DNA from 2 places in the Mesorhizobium sp. M6A.T.Cr.TU.014.01.1.1 genome. Region 1 is predicted to be linked to the other one. Evidence: predicted binding sites of a transcription regulator. Region 1 holds the regulator's gene; the other holds the start of a gene.
The links. The regulator PhoB, encoded in region 1, activates phosphate uptake and scavenging genes when phosphate is short. The targets are predictions, from matches to a motif close to TGTCATNNANCTGTCAT.
Positions count from the first base shown of each region.

Region 1 (6,622 bases):
CAAATATCCGCTCTGACCCTCATGCTCTAAAGCACAAAGCGCGGGACCAACGTCCCGTGCTTTGAGCCGGTGAATGGCCGGCGGTCGAGGGGACGTCCTGAATCATGGTCGGTTATCTCGTTGTTCTTCTGTTAGTTCTGGCTGCTGCGGCCTATTGGATAGGCCGCACACGCGCCATTGCCAGTGTCAATGGCGACGTCGCCCGGCTGCATTCGCTGCCTGGCCAGCATGGCATGTTCCTGGCGCTTTTTGCCGCCGGTCCCGCGCTGCTTGCGATCGTGCTGTGGTCGATGGTGACGCCGGGAATTGAATCGTCGATCATTGCCGACCGCTTCTCCGCCGAGCTGTCGGGAATGGGCATTCCGCAGGTCGAAGCTTTCATCCGCGACGCTCGCGCGATGGCCTTTGGCGGGCTTGTCGGCTTCGCCGATCCCACGAAAGAGGCGGCCGCGGCCGTCTACAAATCGATCCATGCGACCAGCGCCTGGATCATCTGGGGGATCGCGCTCATACTGTCCGCGTCCGGATTTTACTGGGCCTATTCGCGCATCGCGCAGGCCTACCGGGCGCGCCACGTGGTCGAGCGCGTTCTTCGCGCATTCTTGATCACCTGTTCGGCGGTCGCGATCCTGACGACGATCGGCATCGTCTTGTCGCTCATCTTTGAATCCTTGCGGTTCTTCCAACAGGTGCCGCTCTATAAGTTCCTGTTCGGCACGCATTGGTCGCCACAGAGCGCCTTCACCGGCGCCGGAGCGGAAGCCGGGGCGGTCAACCAGGACATTTTTGGCATGGTGCCGCTGTTTGCCGGCACGTTGCTCATCACCTTCATTGCCATGCTGGTAGCTGCGCCTATCGGGCTGATGGCTGCGATCTATCTTTCGGATTACGCCTCCAAAAGCGTCCGCGCGGTCGCAAAGCCGGTATTGGAAATCCTTGCTGGCATTCCGACCGTCGTCTACGGTTTCTTCGCTGCGCTGACGGTTGCGCCCTACTTCCGTGGTCTGGGCGAAAGCCTGGGTCTCAACGTTGCGTCAGAATCCGCGCTCGCCGCAGGCGTGGTCATGGGCATCATGATCATTCCCTTCGTTTCCTCGCTTTCCGACGATGTGATCAACGCCGTTCCGCAATCCCTGAGGGACGGTTCCGCCGGCCTCGGCGCGACCAAGTCTGAAACCATCCGCAAGGTGATCCTTCCGGCGGCCCTTCCGGGCATCGTTTCGGCGATGCTGCTCGCAGTCAGCCGCGCGATCGGTGAAACAATGATCGTGGTCATGGCCGCAGGGCTGGCGGCAAACCTCACGGCCAACCCGCTCGAAGCGGTCACAACAGTGACGGTGCAGATCGTGACGCTGCTTGTGGGCGATCAGGAATTCGACAGCGCCAAGACGCTTGCAGCCTTCGCGCTCGGCCTGGTGTTGTTCTGCATCACGCTTACCCTCAACATCGTCGCTTTGCGCGTCGTCCAGAAATACCGAGAGCAATATGACTGATGCGATCGCGTCATTCGGCGCCGGCAGACGGCCGGTCAGCATTCATACCGACGATGCCGCGAAGGCACGGCTGAAGGGCCGTTACCGCGCGGAAACGTGGTTCAAATGGCTTGGCGCCGCAGCCGTTGCGTTGGCCGGCTTGTTCCTTGTGCTGCTCTTGTCGACGATCGTCACGCAGGCGATCCCGGCGCTGCGGCAGAACTATCTGACGCTGCCGATCGATCTTTCGGCGGCCAAGGTAGACCCGGCGAAACTCGACGCCGTCAACTACGACGCCATCGCCCAGGAAGCGCTTACGGCAAAATTTCCGGATGTGACGAGCCGTCAGGACAAGCGCCTGCTGCGCGGACTGATTTCCACGGGCACAGGCGTGTTCCTGCGCAAAGATATCGCTGCTGATCCGGGGATGCTCGGAGGAACTGTGGACTACGCGGTTCCACTTGACGATTTTGCCGACCTTTATCTCAAGGGTTTGCTTGCCGACGTCGGTTCGGACGAGGCGATTTCGACAAGCGTCACGCCTTCGCAAAGCAGCGGCGACATCGATCTGACCTTCGGCGACGATGCCATGCTGGCGTTGGCGCGCGGCCATGGTGCGACCGAGGGCGAAAACGGCATGCTCACGCTGACGAGCGGCGCGTCGTCGCTGCTGGTCGCGTTCAATGGCGGCACGGTCAAGCTGACCGCGCTGTCGCCTGGGGCCAACGGAACGGCGGTCGCAAAGGGCACGGTGATCGAGGCGCTGGACAGCACGGCGCCAGCCGCGAGCGGCCAGGCATTCCTGCGGGTCATCGACACGCCGGAAGCATCGCGAAAGATTTCGGACAAGGTGATCGTCTGGCTCGATACGCTGAAGAGCGCCGGCCTGATCGAAAGCCGGTTCAACTCGATCTTCTTCTTCACCGGCGCAAGCCGCGAGCCGGAACTGGCCGGTATCTGGGGCGCGGTCGTCGGATCGTTCCTGACCATGATCGTAACGCTCGCCATCGCCTTCCCGATCGGCGTTTCGGCGGCGATCTATCTTGAGGAATTTGCGCCCAAGAACCGGCTGACGACGATCATCGAAGTGAATATCAACAATCTGGCGGCGGTGCCTTCGATCGTCTTCGGCCTGCTTGGACTTGCCGTATTCCTGAATTTCTTCGGCCTGCCGCGCTCGGCCCCGGTGGTCGGCGGCATGGTGCTGGCGCTGATGACCCTGCCGATCATCATTATCGCCTCACGCGCTTCGCTGCGCGCCGTGCCACCGTCGATCCGCGAGGCCGCACTTGGCATCGGAGCGTCCAAGGTCCAGACCGTATTCCATCACGTCCTGCCGCTGGCGATGCCGGGTATCATGACCGGCACCATCCTCGGAATGGCGCATGCGCTGGGTGAAACCGCGCCGTTGCTGATGATCGGCATGGTCGCCTTCATCGTCGACATTCCCGGTGGCTTCACCGATCCCGCGACGATCCTGCCGGTGCAGATATTCATGTGGGCCGATTTTCCTGAAGCGGGGTTCCAGCAGAAGACTTCGGCGGCGATTTTGATTTTGCTGGTGTTTTTGGTCATCATGAATGCCATCGCGGTGATACTGCGCAGGCGCTTCGAGCGGCGCTGGTAAGGAGTAGAGGATATGAACATCATGACGGAAGCCAGCGTCGAGCAGAAACTGAGTAGCGGAACCAACGAGCCTTCGATCAAGATGAAGGGCGAAAAGGTCTCCGTTCATTACGGCGAGAAGCGAGCTCTGTTCGACGTGGATCTCGATGTCCGCGAGAACCAGGTGACGGCGTTGATCGGCCCATCGGGCTGCGGCAAGTCGACCTTTCTGCGTTGCTTGAACCGAATGAACGACACGATCGACATCGCGCGGGTAAGCGGCAAGATCACGCTCGACAACGAGGATGTCTACGACCCGAAAATCGATGTCGTCGAGCTGCGAGCTCGCGTCGGCATGGTGTTCCAGAAGCCGAACCCGTTTCCGAAGTCGATCTACGAAAACGTCGCCTACGGTCCGCGCATTCACGGTCTGGCCAGGAGCAAGGCGGAGTTGGACGGCATCGTCGAATCGAGCCTGAAGAAGGCCGGCCTGTTCAACGAGGTCAAGGATCGCCTGCTCGAGTCGGGCACTGGCCTTTCCGGTGGCCAGCAGCAGCGCCTGTGCATTGCGCGCGCCATCGCTGTGTCACCGGAAGTGATCCTGATGGACGAGCCGTGTTCTGCGCTCGATCCGATCGCCACCGCCCGTGTCGAGGAACTGATTGACGAACTGCGCCAGAACTACACGATCGTCATCGTCACCCATTCGATGCAGCAGGCAGCGCGCGTGTCGCAGCGCACGGCGATGTTCCATCTCGGCTATCTGGTCGAGGAGGGCGCGACCGACAAGATGTTCACCAACCCCGACGACAAGCGCACCCAGGACTACATCACCGGCCGGTTCGGCTAAGCGGTCCGGCGAATTTCGAGCACGAGGACAGTATCATGGGTGAACATACCGTCGCATCTTTCGACGAGGAACTGGAGCACATCGACAGGCTGATCCGCGACATGGACGAGCTTGCCGCCGCGATGGTCGCAGCCTCGATCCGCGCGTTGCTCGCGTCAGATAATGCGATGGCGCAGCGCGTCGTCTCGGATGACGCCATCATGGATGCGCGGCAGCGCGAACTCGACGACAGCGCGATCACGCTGATCGCCAAGCGGCAGCCGATGGCGCAAGATCTGCGCGCCGTGGTTGGCGCAATCCGGATGGCCGGCGATCTCGAGCGCATCGGCGACCTGGCCAAGAACATAGCCAAGCGGGTCAGCGCCGTCGGGCAGAGCGCCACGCCGCGTAATCTCTCGCACGGTATCGACGCGATGGCGGATCTCGTTCTCGAGCAGCTCCGCGGCGTGGTCGAGCACTATGTGTCGCGCAACGCCGGCGCGTTGAAAGAGCTGCGCGCCGCCGACGAGAAGATCGACGTGAAATACACGGCGGTTTTTCGCGAACTCCTGACCTACATGATGGAGGATCCGCGCAACATCACCGCCTGCACGCATCTTCTGTTCTGCGCCAAGAATCTCGAGCGTATCGGCGATCATGTCACCAACATCGCCGAAAACGCCTACTATGTCGTGACCGGGCAGCAATTGCCGGCGGATCGGCCGAAGCTCGACGAAACGACGATGCCGGCGTCGGCGACATGACAGGGGTAACCGGCCGATGATCGCGCCGCGCATCATGGTGGTGGAGGACGAAGAGCCGCTGGGCGTCCTCCTTCGCTACAATCTGGAATCCGAAGGCTATCAGGTCGAGGTGGTGACGCGCGGCGACGAGGCCGAAATCCGGCTTCAGGAAAACGTGCCCGATCTTCTGGTGCTCGACTGGATGGTGCCGGCGGTTTCGGGCATCGAGCTTTGCCGTCGCCTTCGGGTGCGTCCCGAAACCGAGCGGCTGCCGATCATCATGCTGACCGCGCGCGGCGAGGAAAGCGACCGGGTGCGCGGCCTCTCGACCGGGGCCGACGACTATCTGGTCAAGCCGTTCTCGACACCGGAATTCATGGCCAGGGTCAAGGCGCTGCTGCGCCGCGCCAAGCCCGAAGTGCTGTCCAGCGTGCTGAAGGTCGGTGACATCATGCTCGATCGCGAATCGCACAGGGTCTATCGCAAGAAGAGCGAGATCCGGCTCGGGCCGACCGAATTCCGGCTGCTCGAATTCATGATGCGGCACCCGGGTCGGGTGTTCTCGCGCAGCCAGTTGCTCGACAATGTCTGGGGCGAGACGATCTACATCGACGAGCGCACGGTGGACGTCCATGTCGGCCGGCTGCGCAAGGCGGTCAACAATGGCCGCATGCCCGATGTCATCCGCACCATCCGCGGCGCGGGCTATGCGATCAGGGAAGACTGAACAGACTGCCTAAATTCAAGCTGCGTTCTTCCATTCAGGCCACGTGCTTCCTGGCCGTGCCGGACTTCCCTTGCGCGCCCGGCGCGAAAATCTCCTGGTCGACGAAGCTCAGCGCTCGCATGGCGCAGCCTTCGCGGATCAGCGGCAGCTCGTTCGGCTCAGTGTCGAAGGAAATCGAACCCGAATGCTGACCGCCGGCGGTCTGAGCGATGGCCTCGCGCAGGGCCGGCTCGATCAGGTCGAAGGCGGCAGCGCTGGCGCCGACCATGGCGACCGGCGCCGGATCGATCAACGCGAACAGGCTGCCGAGCCCGAAGCCGAGCGCTTCGCCGGCCTTGCGGTAGGCTTCGCGCTCGGGTCCGTCCGTCTGGCGCGCCCGGGCCGCCAGTGCCCGCATCTCGGCGTCGCTGACATCGGCGACCGGCTCGGCGTTCTCGCTCAACTGCCTTGCATTGCGCCAGATGGCGTAGTTGCCGGCATAGGCCTCGACGCAGCCGCGCCGCCCGCAGCGGCAAAGCGCGCCGCCCGGCCGGTGGATCATGTGGCCGAATTCGCCGCCTGAGGAATGGGTGCCGGTGAACAGTTCGCCCTTCAGCACCAGCCCCATGCCGATGCCGTGGGAGAGCAGGATGGCGATGAAATCGTCGCGGTAGCGATCCGGGTCGCGCCAGCGCAGCGCCACGGCCATCATGTTGCAGTCGTTCTCCATGATGGCCGGGATGCCGAACTCACGTTCCAGAATGTCGGCGAAGGCAATGTTCGTCTGCGGCGTGATCGGCGACCACAACATGGCGCGCGCATGGGAATCGGTGATGCCCTGGATCGCCAGCGCGATGCGGGCGACGCTTTGGACATCGAGATCGGGATCTTCGAGCCGGCGCCGGACGATGGCGACACATTCGTCGATCAGCTCGTCGCGCGACATGGTCAGCGTGTCCAGCCGGCGCTGTTCCTCGGCGACCACTTGTCCGGCATAATCGATGACGGCGACCGAAAGGAAATTCAGCGACAACACGACGGCCAACACCGCTGCCGCTTCCGGATTGAGGCTAAGGCCGACCTGCGGCCGGCCGCGTTTCAGCGAAACGGTCTCGCTCGCTTTGCTCTCGGTCAGGATGCCTTCCTGGATGAGGTCGGAAGAGATCGCCGATATGGTCGAATGGCTGAGGCCGGTGGTCGCGGCGATCTCGGTTCGCGACGGCTGGCCTGCCCGGCGTACGGCCGAAATCACCATCGCCCGGTTGCG
Region 1 is NZ_RZPG01000015.1:25,115-31,736, forward strand. It holds gene pstC (phosphate ABC transporter permease subunit PstC) at 105-1,493, shown strand; gene pstA (phosphate ABC transporter permease PstA) at 1,486-3,099, shown strand; gene pstB (phosphate ABC transporter ATP-binding protein PstB) at 3,112-3,927, shown strand; gene phoU (phosphate signaling complex protein PhoU) at 3,963-4,670, shown strand; gene phoB (phosphate regulon transcriptional regulator PhoB) at 4,687-5,376, shown strand; gene EN885_RS17955 (ROK family protein) at 5,411-6,622, opposite strand, start outside.

Region 2 (6,622 bases), on a different contig from region 1:
ACCTGTCGGCTGGCTCGCCCATGATGTCCAGAACGTAGCTTTCGGTCTCCATCGGCAGGAAACCGCCAGAACTCAGCCAGCGCGACACCCGGCTTTCACCGGCATTGTAGGCGGCGGCGGCCAAGCCGAGATTGCCGAAGCCGGTTTTCATTTCGGCGAGATATTTTGCCGAGGCCGGGATGGCCTGCTCGATATCGAAGGAATTGGCGAGGCCGCGTATCTTGGCTGTACCCGGCATGAACTGGGCAATGCCTTCGGCGCCGACCGGGCTGACCGCACTGGGATCGAAGCGGCTTTCCTTCCAGATCAACCGGGCAAAGAAGTCCTTGGGCAGGCCGTTTTGGTCCGCATGAGCCTCGATCAGGTTGCAAACCCGGTCGAGCAGTCGTTGTTTGGCGGGGCGCGGCGGATCGGCCTGGACGGCTGTCACCCAGCCCAGCCCACAAAGCAAGACAAACCCACCAAGCAAGACCGGCGTCGCCCAAGGGAGCCGCATAGATCTACTCCGCCGCGGCCTTGCCAAGTTGCCCAAACCGCTGCTCGATATAGTCGGCGACCATTTTCTCGAAGTCCGCAGCAATCGACGGGCCGCGCAGCGTCGCCGCCTTCCTGCCGTCGACGAATACCGGCGCCGTCGGCGTCTCGCCGGTACCGGGCAGAGAAATGCCGATATCGGCATGCTTGGATTCACCTGGACCGTTGACGATGCAGCCCATCACCGCGACCTTGAGGTTCTCGACGCCGGGATATTTTTCACGCCACACCGGCATGTTCTTGCGCAGATCCGCCTGGATGTTCTGGGCGAGTTCCTGGAACACGGTAGAGGTCGTGCGGCCGCAGCCGGGGCAGGCGGCGACGATCGGCACGAACTGCCGGAACCCCATGGTCTGCAGGAGTTCTTGCGATACCTGCACCTCCCGGGTGCGGTCGCCATTCGGCTCCGGTGTCAGCGAGATGCGGATCGTGTCGCCAATGCCTTGCTGGAGAAGGATGCCCATCGCTGCGGACGAGGCGACGATGCCTTTTGAACCCATGCCGGCCTCGGTGAGGCCAAGATGCAGCGCGTGGTTGGAGCGGGTGGCAAGCTCGGTATAAACGGCGATCAGGTCCTGCACACCGCTAACCTTGGCCGACAGAATGATTTTCTCGCGGCCAAGACCGATCTCCTCGGCCATTTCGGCCGAAAGGATCGCCGACTGCACGATCGCCTCGCGCGTCACTTCCTGCGCGGTCAGCGGAAAGCCTTGGCGCTGGTTGTCGTCCATCAGCCGGGTCAGAAGCTCCTGGTCGAGCGACCCCCAATTGACGCCGATGCGCACCGGCTTGTCGTGCCGGATCGCCATCTCGACGATATCAGTGAACTGCCGGTCCTTCTTGTCCTTGAAGCCGACATTGCCGGGATTGATGCGGTACTTGGCTAACGCCTCGGCGCAAGCCGGATGGTCGGCGAGCAGCTTGTGGCCGATATAGTGGAAATCGCCGACCAGCGGCACGTTGATGCCGAGCCGTTCGAGCCGCTCGCGGATGGCGGGCACGGCGGCAGCGCTCTCGTCGCGGTCGACGGTGATGCGCACGATCTCGGAGCCGGCACGATGCAGCGCCGCAACTTGAGCGACTGTCTGGTCGACATCGGCGGTGTCGGTGTTGGTCATCGACTGAACGACGACAGGGGCACCCCCGCCGACCATCACGCCGCCGACATCGACACCGACCGACGTGCGGCGCGGGAAGGGAGAGGAAAAATATCCGGTCATGGCCGGCTGCCCTTTGTTAGCGCGTCACCCCGAATCCCGGAATCGGTTTCCGGAAAGGATCACGCGCAAAAATCAAAATACAGTGTCCTTTGCGCGCCCGAAAGGGCGCGCGGCGCTGTAGAAGGTCCGGGCATGAGGTGGAGGAGCAAAGATGGCTTGTCAATGGCGACAGGCAGGCAGACCTACCAAATCGATAACGGGAGAGGAGACAAACAGCCCATCGTATCCGTGCCGCTGGCGGCCGGAACCATCTCCGAGTCGTGTGAAGCAGCGCTCCGGCGGCATGGCCGCCACCGGAAAGATGCTCGTGCGCCGAAACCGGCGCAGCTATTCGAGGAAAAGCGTCAATGCGTGGTCGGTTTCGCTTTCAGTTTTTCAATCTCGTCCTTGAGTGCCAGCTTGCGCCGCTTGAGATTCACGATTTCGAGGTCATCCACTGATGGATGATTCATCGCGTCATCGATTTCGCGTTCGATGTCGCCGTGTTTCCGCTGCAACTCATCAAGATGGGATGCAAGAGACATGATTGGTTCTCCCTTTCATGGTTTCCTCGATTGCAGCCGTCAAGGCGTGTCCACCGCAGGCTCGCTTCTGTGACGGCATAATGACAGTGTGCCACCATCGGGCAGCGATGTCGAATGCTGCGTGGTAGCATTCCACGACAATGTGAAATGTGATATTGGCTGCGCGCCGGTGCAAGAGAGCCCCCGGCCCCGCCCAATCAGGCCCATTTTTGGGCGCCGCAGACGTGCAGACGGTAGATAATGTCCGAACAGGAACAGGCCGATATCCGCCTCGAATATTCTCGGCTGAAGCAAGAGCACGCCGATTTCGACGCGGCCATCAACGCGATGATCGCCATGGGCTGCGACCCGCTGCAGATCCAGCGCATGAAGAAGAAAAAACTATTCCTGAAAGACCGGCTGATGGCGCTGGAAGACCGGATCATCCCCGACATCATCGCGTGAGCGAATTCCCACTTGGCGACTCGGCAAACCTGCTCATCCTGTGATCGAAAGCCTCGCAGCGCGTTCGCGCAGCATGGCGATGAGATCGTCGGTCTTTTCTCCGGAAGTGTCGATGGGAACCACAAGGCATATCGTCGCCTCGACCTTGCCGGGCGCTGAAAAGACCGGCGCGGCAAGGCATTTTGTGTAGGCGTCGACAAGACCCGAGGTCACGCAGTAGCCGACACCGCCAGCCACGGCGATATCTTCTATGAAGTCGTCGAGCAGCAATCTGCGGCCGTCTGGCAGGACGAGATCGTCTTCGGACACCATGTCTTCGATCACGGCCCTTTCGAAACCGGCGAGAAGCAACCGCCCCGAAGCGGTCCAGGGAAGCGGGATCTGCAGACCTGTGGCCGAGCTGATCCGGAACGGCCTGGTGCCCGGACTTGAATGGACGATTGTGTAGCGGCCGCTTTGCAGCATGCACAATTCAGAGGTCTCGCCTGTCTCGCGCGACAGATTGTCGACCTCCTGCCGCCCTCTCCTGAGCAGGTCGTTGCCGCGCACATAGTCCATTCCGTAGAGGTAAAGCTTTTTTCCGAAATAGACGCGATTGCCGTCGCCGGCCATTTCCAGCAGGCCCGCATCGACCAGCGAGCGCACAAGCGTGTAGGTCGTCGAGCGAGGCGCATTCACTGCCTTGGCGAGATCGCCAATCCCGATCGCACGCTGGGTCGTGTGGAGAAACTCCAGGATCTGGAGCACCCGGTTGAGACCCTTCTCGCGAGAGCCCGATGCCCTGTCTTCGTCCAGGCCGGCGTCCGGTCGAACTGCCAAGGCATTGCCATCTTGCATTACCGGCTCCTGATGTTAGTATCTGTCTTGTATAGAGTACATGCGTCTCTTGTAAGGGACAATCACGTTCATTGCAACGACGCATTTGCTCATCCAAAGGGGAACACAACACGAAGGAGGTCGCCGTGAACGACACATCCAAAAGACGTGAATTTCTGAAAATGGCCGGGCTTGCAACGGCCGGAGTGATGGGCGCAGCAGCAACGGTCGATGTTCAGAAGGCGGCGGCGCAAGCGGCGCCGGACAGCCTGCTGCGTACTGTTCTCGATCGCGGCAAGCTGATCGTCGGCACCGGCAGCACCAACGCACCCTGGCACTTCGAGAACGATGCCGGCGAACTCGTCGGCATGGACATCACCATGGGGCGCATTCTTGCCAAGGGGCTTTTCGACGATCCGACCATGGTCGATTTCGTCATGCAGGATCCGGCCCAGCGCATTCCGAATGTGACCACCAACAAGGTCGACATCTCGATCCAGTTCATGACCATGACCGCCCAGCGCTCGCAGCTGATCAACTTCTCGCGGCCCTATTACGTCGAAGGCATCGCTCTGCTGACCCTTCCGACCGCCGAGAACAAGACCTTCGACAAGCTGCTTGCCGGCGGTTCGGCAACGCGTATTTCCATCCTGCAGAATGTCGATGCCGAGGCAAATGTGCACATTGTCCTGCCGGAGTCGCAGGTGATGCAGATAGACACCCAGGCCAACGTGCTGCAGGCACTCGAGTCGAAGCGCGTCGACGCGGCCGCCGTCGATCTTTCCACGGTGCGCTGGCTCGCCTCACGCAACCCGGACCGCTACTTCGATGCCGGCAAAAGCTGGTTCAGCATGCTTTACGGCGCGGCGCTGAGGCAAGGCGATCTCGACTGGCTGACCTTCGTCAACGCATCCTTCGCGACGGCAATGTTCGGTCATGAAACGGCGCTCTACGACGCGGCGTTCAAGGACTATTTCGGGCTGGAGCCGCCGGCCCGGCATCCCGGTTTTCCGGTCATCTGATGCAGCTGGCGGAAGGGCAGCAATCGGCGCCCTTCCGCCTCCTTCTCCTCGACGGCCCTCGGCACTGAGGCAGACGCATGGGCTACGCCCTCAATTTCAACCTGATCTGGCGGCATTTCGACAAGCTGTGGGGCGGCCTGCTGCTCAGTCTCGAGCTCGCCGTGATCTCCATAGCCATCGGCATCGTCATCGGGCTCGTTCTGGCGGTCTGGTACGTCTCGGCCGGGCGCGTCGTCCGGTCCATAATCGCCGCCTATGTCGAATTCATCCGCAACGTGCCGCTGATCCTGCTTGTCTATCTCGTTTTCTACGGCCTGCCGACCGTGGTCGATCTCGCCTACAGCGCCCAGACCTCGTTTGTCGCGACACTGTCGCTCTATAGCGGCGCGTATCTGGTCGAGGTGTTTCGCTCGGGGCTCGAAGCCGTGCCGCGCGGACAGATCGACGCTGGCAAGGCGATCGGCCTGACGCCCTGGCAGCGGCTGCTCCATGTGCGCCTACCGACGATGCTGCGGATAACGCTGCCCGCGCTTTCCAACACGTTCATATCGCTCTTCAAGGACACGTCCGTCGCCTCGGTCATTTCGGTGCCCGAGCTCACCTACGGCGCCCAATGGATCAACTTCAACACCTTCCGGATCGTCGAGGTCTACCTTGTGGTGACGGCGATGTACCTCTTGACCGGCTACGCGCTTCTCTATGCGCTTCGGCTTGTCGAGCGCCGGTTCAGGGCGGCCCACTAACATGCTTGGCCAGATCGCCTATGCCTTGCCCTTCCTAGCCCAGGGTTTTGCCGTGACACTGTGGGTGTCGCTGCTTGTCGTGGTGTTGTCGCTCGTCGCCGGCGTGATGATGGGCGTCGGCCTTGTCTACGGCCCTACGCCGCTGCGCTGGGTGGTGCGCATTTTCAGCGACACCATACGCGGCATTCCGATCCTGGTGCTCATCTTCTTCGTCTATTACGGCCTGCCTGCCATCGGCATCCATCTGGAGTCCTTCTGGGCCGCCGTGCTGGCGCTCACCCTGTTCAAGACGGCCCAGGTCATCGAATATCTGCGCGGCGCGGTCGGTTCCATACCGAAGGGGCAGTCCGAGGCGGCGATGGCGACCGGGCTGACCTTTCGCCAGCGACTGGCCTACGTCATCTTTCCGCAAGCGTTCAGGCGCTTCCTGCCGCCATGGATCAATGGCGTCACCGATGCGGTAAAGGGCAGCGCGCTGGTCTCGCTGCTGGGCATCACCGACCTGATGCACGCCATCAACCAGGTCATCGGCCGCACCTACGAGGCGATGCCGCTCTACATCCTCGGCGCAGTCATCTACTTCGCCGTCAATTACGCCCTCTCCCTGGCCAGCCGACGGCTGGAGCGGCGTTTCTCCTTCATCCGGGAATAGCAAGATGTCCATCGCCCCGCCCGCCAATCCGGCGCTTCTCGATATCCGCGACGTTTCCAAATCCTTTGGATCCGTCGAGGTCCTGCGCTCCGTCAGCCTAAAGGTGACACGCGGCGAGGTGGTGACTGTCATCGGGCCTTCCGGCAGTGGTAAGACCACGCTGCTGCGCTGCGTCAACTTTCTCGAGAGCTACGATAGCGGCTCCATCCGCATCGACGGAAAGGAGGTTGGCTTCCGCGAGACGGGAACACGCCAGCGCCGCAGTGAGCGCGACCTGGCGAAGATGCGGGCCGAGACCGGAATGGTGTTCCAGAGTTTCAATCTGTTCCCGCATCTGACGGCGGCCGGCAACATCATGCTTGGCCTGCGCAAGGTGCGCGGCAAAAGCAGCGCCGAAGCCCGCCAGATTGCGGAGCACTGGCTCGGCCGGGTCGGCCTCGCCCACAAGGCAGACAGCCTGCCCGCCGAGCTTTCCGGCGGCCAGCAGCAGCGTGTCGGCATTGCCCGCGCGGTGGCGATGGAGCCAAAAATCCTGCTTCTCGACGAGATAACCTCGGCGCTCGATCCGGAACTCGTCGGCGAGGTGCTCGAGGTGGTACGCAGCTTGGCGGAGGACGGCATGACCATGGTGATGGTCACACACGAGATGGCCTTTGCGCGCGACGCC
Region 2 is NZ_RZPG01000003.1:18,636-25,257, forward strand. It holds gene EN885_RS04955 (lytic transglycosylase domain-containing protein) at 1-496, opposite strand, end outside; gene ispG (flavodoxin-dependent (E)-4-hydroxy-3-methylbut-2-enyl-diphosphate synthase) at 501-1,754, opposite strand; gene EN885_RS04965 (YdcH family protein) at 2,099-2,278, opposite strand; gene EN885_RS04970 (YdcH family protein) at 2,519-2,722, shown strand; gene EN885_RS04975 (IclR family transcriptional regulator) at 2,756-3,559, opposite strand; gene EN885_RS04980 (transporter substrate-binding domain-containing protein) at 3,685-4,560, shown strand; gene EN885_RS04985 (amino acid ABC transporter permease) at 4,638-5,303, shown strand; gene EN885_RS04990 (amino acid ABC transporter permease) at 5,305-5,955, shown strand; gene EN885_RS04995 (amino acid ABC transporter ATP-binding protein) at 5,960-6,622, shown strand, end outside.
Region 2: the regulator PhoB is predicted to act here: its motif matches at 2,348-2,364, upstream of EN885_RS04965 (YdcH family protein).